Regions from separate parts of the Bacillus sp. N5-665 genome, predicted to be linked through region 3. Evidence: riboswitches for the same ligand, from Rfam matches in the RefSeq annotation. Region 3 holds a riboswitch; each other region holds the start of a gene.
What was found. Region 3 has a riboswitch for thiamine pyrophosphate ahead of thiM (hydroxyethylthiazole kinase). Riboswitches for the same ligand answer to the same signal wherever they lie in the genome.
Positions count from the first base shown of each region.

Region 1: it holds a riboswitch for thiamine pyrophosphate, as region 3 does, so the genes downstream of both, thiT (energy-coupled thiamine transporter ThiT) here and thiM (hydroxyethylthiazole kinase) in region 3, are expected to answer to the same signal.
Region 2: it holds a riboswitch for thiamine pyrophosphate, as region 3 does, so the genes downstream of both, tenA (thiaminase II) here and thiM (hydroxyethylthiazole kinase) in region 3, are expected to answer to the same signal.

Region 1 is NZ_CP093325.1:654,107-656,285, forward strand. Features, by position in the region: gene MNO09_RS05675 (sensor histidine kinase) at 1-231, shown strand, start outside; gene thiT (energy-coupled thiamine transporter ThiT) at 441-1,055, opposite strand; TPP riboswitch at 1,142-1,243, opposite strand; gene MNO09_RS05685 (FeoA family protein) at 1,438-1,665, shown strand; gene feoB (ferrous iron transport protein B) at 1,662-2,179, shown strand, end outside.
Region 2 is NZ_CP093325.1:2,945,374-2,947,552, forward strand. Features, by position in the region: gene tenA (thiaminase II) at 265-954, opposite strand; TPP riboswitch at 1,077-1,182, opposite strand; gene ddlB (D-alanine--D-alanine ligase) at 1,255-2,169, opposite strand; gene pdxR (MocR-like pyridoxine biosynthesis transcription factor PdxR) at 2,174-2,179, opposite strand, start outside.
Region 3 is NZ_CP093325.1:5,112,393-5,114,571, reverse strand. Features, by position in the region: gene topB (DNA topoisomerase III) at 1-709, opposite strand, end outside; TPP riboswitch at 987-1,096, shown strand; gene thiM (hydroxyethylthiazole kinase) at 1,169-1,975, shown strand; gene thiE (thiamine phosphate synthase) at 1,992-2,179, shown strand, end outside.

The DNA.
Region 1 (2,179 bases), 1.1 Mb from region 3:
CGTATAAAAGTGTGTATTGAAAATAAAGGTACTCACATTGAAGAAGAACAATTAGATAAAATTTGGGACCGTTTTTATCGCGTGGATGCAGCTCGTCAGCGTTCACAAGGTGGAACGGGTCTTGGGCTAGCTATTTCTAAAAATATTTTAGAACTACACGATGCTGAATATGGGGTAAAGAATACAGAAGACGGTGTATTATTTTACTTCTACTTACCAAAAAAAGCGTAGATGGTACATGCTACGCTTTTTTTAATTTATTTTCATATTATCTTTACCTAATCTTTATTTTTAAACAGTATACTTTGGATAGAAAATGAGGTTATGTAAGGAGTCGATGAACCGTGCATAGCAAGTGGCTAAGTATAATGGTATTTATTTTCTTTTGTGCATTTATTGTATTTTTAATTGATATTACGATATGAAAAAAAGAGCGCTCATTAAGCGCCCTTTTTTTGTGTATTCATTTGATAAGCACTGATGCTTTTGAATAAGCGTGGTGAAGTAAGGAATAAAAATATAAGTAAAACTGTACATAAAATAAAAGAACCAAGCATTGTGGCACCATTTACGATTAATGAATATAGCACAGCTGATTGACCTTTCGGTGCATATTGCCCAAAGAAAATAATACCGGCAATAAAATGACAGAAATAGCGTGCAAAGCTACCAACAAATGTAGCAAGAATAATGTAACCAATAACTTTCTTTCTTTCGTTATTTTCATTGGAAGTTAAAAGTGCTTTTTGAATTGGTCGATAGAATAAACCAGCAAATCCAATAAAAGCAAAGGCAATGAAGTACTCAATAAATGCTTGAACAGGTGTTAAAATGTAAGCATCACCTACAACAATTTGTAATAATCCCCAAATTAAGCCACCTAAGAAAGCAGATTTAAAGCCCCAGCGATATGCAATAATAAAAATAGGAATCATAGCAAATGAAATGGAACCGCCTGTTGGAAGTTTAAGTGATAATGGTAAAATGTCGATAATCATGGCGAAGGCTGCAAGAATAGCAGATTCGATCATCGCTTGTAAATTGGTGTTACGCATATTGTCTCCCCCTAAAACCAAGTTGTACAAAAAAGAATAGATATCATAGGAGGATACGAAATACGTAAATAAAAAAGAGGTATGTATTTCGGACGTTTGCACAATCCCTGCGTTAGCATTAACTAACAGGTTCGAAGGGTCGGAACGAAGTGTTCCCTCTCAGCGGCATGGCTCCCCCTGTGATAACGAGATTCTTTATTTGCTATTGTTTATTGTAAGCGAAATGGATGAGAATGGCAAATAAATACGGTATGACAATTATTGAAATAGAATTGTAGTGAAATGTTAATAAATATGAAGCAAAAGGGTATAGTACAAGAGAAATAGATTGTGCTATAATTTTTCTGAAAATAATTATCATTCTCTTCTGAGGGGGAAGGTTATGAGCTTAGTAGATATTAAAATCGGTGAGAAAGTGCTAGTAAAAAGTGTTCAGTCTTTAGATTATTTACTAAAGAGAAGATTGGCTGCTTTCGGTCTTTCTGAAGGAAGCGAACTTCGCATGAAGCAAAAAGCGATGTTCAAAGGTCCTTGTACATTGGAGTGTCGTGGACAGTTAATTAGTATTCGTCATTGTGACGCGAAAATGATAAAGGTGGAATTAGCGTGAATAAGGTAGCTTTGCTAGGGAATCCGAATACAGGAAAGACATCATTATTTAATGCACTTACTGGTTCTTATGAGTATGTAGGGAACTGGAGCGGTGTAACAGTAGAAAAGAAGGTTGGTAAATTAAAAGATAAGCAAGGGACATTAATTGATTTACCAGGTGTTTATGATTTGAATCCAGTTTCGCGTGATGAAGGTGTCGTTACAAATTTTCTACTAACAGACGAATTTCATCATATGTTAAATATAGTGGATTCTTCGCAATTCGAGAGAAATATGCATTTAACGTTGCAATTACTTGAATTTGGAAAGCCGGTTTCAATTGGATTAAATATGGTCGATGTGGCAAAGCAACGAGGCATTGTAATTGATGTAAAACGATTATCAGAACTATTAGGTGTAACAGTCGTTCCTGTCGTTGCAAGAAGTGGAAAAGGCTGTGAAGAACTACTTGCTACTCTTAAAGAAAATGACAAAAACGAGAAAAAGCCATTCATTATTTCATATGGTGTACA
Region 2 (2,179 bases), 2.2 Mb from region 3:
AATGCTTTCCTATATTTCTGTTCGTTAAATCTAAGTAGAAATAGCGCTATAAACTAAGTTCAATACGTACCCCTACAAAATATGACCTATCACTAGATAATGCACCTTGTTCATATACCTATTTTTAGGTTATTTTTCCATAGGCTCATTTTTATAAATTGAAAAAAGACGCACTTAGATTGATGCGTCTTTTTGCGATACTTCTTTTATGAAATCATATACATAGGTATTATCCATACCTATGTATAGCAATACCCCTACTCATTATCCAATGACATCTTCTACTTCTGTATTCACTGGCCACTTTTCTAAAGTATAAGCCATTTTCCAAAATGAATATTCATATTGACTGCTAATAATGAAATGCTGTTTCATTCGCTTACGGTCAGACTCTGTTACGTTTTCAGCGATAGTATCTAATCTTGTAATTTGCTCTTCAACTAGCGTACGGAACCAATCAGATCCATAAGCAGAAATCCATTCGTTATAAATTGGCTCTTCTGGCTGATACTCTTTTAAACGCTCACCAATTTCATAATACAACCAATAGCAAGGTAAAATTGCTGCAATGATATCGCCTAAATGTCCTTCATACGCAGCACGATACATATGTGAAGTATAAGCGTATGCAGTTGGAGCAGGGATAAAATTATCTTTTTCTTCTTGTGTTATCCCAAGTTTCTCCGCAAAATTCTCATGTAAAGATAATTCCGCCTCGTATGTATTTTGAGCATGGTGTGCCATACGAGCTGTTGTTTCTAATTCCAGTGCTTTTGCAGCTCCTAAAGTTTGTACTCTAGCAAAGTGACTCAAATAATATGAATCTTGAAGCACATAATAGCGAAAACTAGCTAAATCTAAAGTTCCTTCACCAAGTTGTTTTACAAAAGGGTGATGAAAACTAGCTTCCCAAATTGAATCTACTTCTTGACGTAATGATTGTGAAAATTTCATTTAAATCCCTCCAATAAAGTATAAAATTTAAGTATTTACCCACAGTTATTAAATCTGTAAAATAAAAAAACTTTCTTTACAAACGTAAAGAAAGTGAAAGTGACAGTATTTATTCATAAAATAGTAATGTCTTCCCACTTCCCTACGCTAGTATTAACCAGATCAGGTACTAAGAGTCTCAAATTCTCGTTTGATCTCAGCCTATAATAGGCCCCCCTAGTGGATAAATATTTAATTTTCGTATTGTATTCATCATAACATACTTCATGTTACTGTCAAAAACATTCATGATACTGCTACTTAAAACCCTTCTTCTTTTCTTACTTTTAATGAAGTTTCAATAATCATATCTAATAGTTTACTATAATGAATACCAGCTGCATCTGCACTTTTCGGTAGTAAACTTGCTTGTGTCATCCCTGGTAATGTATTAACCTCCATTACATATGGAATTCCGTCCTTTACCATCATATCCACCCTTGCATAAACGCTGCATTTCAATGCTTTATAACAAGCCAGTGACGCTTTGTTTACACGTTCCTTCAATTCAGCTGGAAGCTCGATAACTTCTTCAATTGTACTAACATCATCATATTTTGCATTGTAATCAAAGAACTCAGCTGCATGTCGGATTGAAATAATAGGTAACTGTTTTCCATCAAAAATTGAACATGTAATCTCATCACCTTTTATATACTTCTCTATTACTACTTCAGAATCCCATTCAAACACAGTTTCCAGCATTGAAATTAATTCATCTTTATCATATACAATCTTTACCCCAACACTTGATCCACCAGAGTTTGGTTTTACCACTAACGGAAATCCTAACTTATCTAATTCATCAAGATTTAGATCCGCCATTTTTGTAAGTTCAATCCAATCGGGTGTTTCTATACCTTCATAGCGTAAAATCTTTTTCGAAATATTTTTGTCCATACACATACCGCTAGATAACATATTGCTCCCGCTATAAGGAATACCTAAACTTTCAAGCGTGCCTTGAACCGTCCCATCTTCTCCGTATTTTCCGTGTAATGCGAGCAGCGCAAAATCAATGTCTTTCGCTTTTTCGATTAAATCTATTTTTTCATTTAACGTAATTGGTACGATTTCATATTTATTTTTATCTAAATTTGCAATCATTTCATTTCCAGTCATAATTGATACTTGTTTTTCAGAGGATACTCCACCCATAATAACGCCAATTCTCATTTCCTCAACT
Region 3 (2,179 bases):
GGCTATTACCATTTGCATCTTGCCAAGTTAGTTTTAACTGATTCGTTGTTTGTGCTTCGATGCCGTAGTAAGTTTGAGCTTTGAAGTTCTTTATTTCATCTTCACGATTAGCGATCATAGCGACAGTAGGTGTTTGCACGCGGCCGCAATTCAGCTGGGCATTAAAGCGAGTAGTTAATGCTCGAGTCGCATTAAGGCCGATATACCAGTCAGCCTCTGAACGTGCAACTGCTGAAGCGTATAAATTGTCATATGCTTTACCTGGTTTTAAATTTGCAAAACCATCTTTAATTGCTTTATCAGTAACAGATGAAATCCATAAACGCTTAATAGGCTTCTGTATTTTAACTTTATCGATAATCCAACGTGCGACTAATTCGCCTTCACGTCCAGCATCTGTCGCTACAATAATTTCATTTACATCTTTTCTAAGTAGCTGACTTTTTACAGCATTAAATTGTTTCCCAGTTTGTTTAATAACTGTTAATTTCAAACGCTCAGGTAGCATCGGTAAATCTTCTAAATTCCACTTTTTATATTTCACATCATAGCTTTCTGGATCTGCTAATGTAACAAGGTGACCTAAAGCCCAAGTTACAATATATTTACTACCTTCAAGGTAGCCGTTTCCCTTTTTATCGCACTTCAGTACGCGAGCGATATCACGTGCAACAGAAGGCTTTTCAGCGATTATAACGCTTTTTGACATATTAAAAACATCCTTTCAAATTTCCATACGTTAACTATAGCATACATCTTCTTGAGATTCAGTTTCGCTCCATGTTTGATCGGTTTTTTGTGGAGTGAACAAAATCTGTTTGAAATCAAATGATAGCGACAGAACATAATATGCAATATGATGAGACTATGAAAAATAGATCCTTATTTATTATGCTTATTGTTTTATCAGTTTCTTCTATAATTAAATAGAAAAGTAAAGAACTTGTTATTTTAGTAGAATAAGAGTAGACTTTGAAGTAGATGAATACTAAACACATGGGAGTTTGTGGATGCAAACTGAGAGTATGACTAATCCGTCATTGACCATTTGAACCTGTTGGATAATGCCAGCGTAGGGAGAGTGTAAAAGCACATGTTCAGGCACTTTGCGTACGCGCAAAGTGCCCTTTTGTGTATCTCCCATCACAATAGTTAGGGGATGAGAAGGATGAATATGAAAGAAATTAGTAAAGTAGTGGATTTGGTGAGAGAATCTAATCCGCTCGTTCATAATATTACAAATGTTGTTGTAACAAACTTTACAGCTAACGGTTTGTTAGCGTTAGGGGCATCGCCTGTAATGGCGTATGCAAAAGAAGAAGTAGCAGAAATGGCTAGCATTGCTGGAGCGTTAGTATTAAATATGGGGACACTTCGTCCTGAAGAAGTAGAAGCGATGTTACTTGCGGGTAAATCAGCAAATGTGAACAATGTACCAGTACTGTTTGATCCAGTTGGTGCAGGAGCAACATCGTATCGAACAGAAGTTGCGAGACATATTCCGGCTGAAATTGATTTAGCGATTATTCGCGGAAATGCAGCTGAAATAGCAAACGTTATTAATGAGAGCTGGGAAATTAAAGGGGTAGACGCCGGTGCTGGAAATGGCAATGTCGTAAGTATTGCAAGGCAGGCAGCGGATGAATTAAATACAGTAGCGGTGATTACTGGAAAAGAAGATGTTGTTACAGATGGAGAGCGAGCGATTCTTATTCGAAATGGTCACTCTATTTTAACGAAGGTTACGGGAACTGGTTGTTTACTAACTTCTGTAATAGGAGCATTTGTAGCAGTAGAAAAGGATTATGTAAAGGCAGCAGTAGCGGCATTAACGTTTTATGGTGTAGCTGCGGAACTGGCAGCTGTTAAGACAGTGGAAAAGGGACCTGGTAGTTTCCAAATTGAATTTTTAAATCAGTTAGCAAATACAACTTCAGATGATATTGAGAAGTATGGGAAGATTGAGCTTATATAGTAAGGAGGGGAACTAGATGTCGCGTATTACAAAGGCTGAAATGTCTAGATTATTATCAGTATATTTTATTATGGGAAGTAACAATTGTGCGAAGGAGCCACTACAAGTATTGAGAGATGCACTTGAAGGCGGTATAACAATTTTTCAATTTCGTGAAAAGGGGGGAGGCGCTTTAACGGGAGAGAAACGTATTTGTTTCGCGAA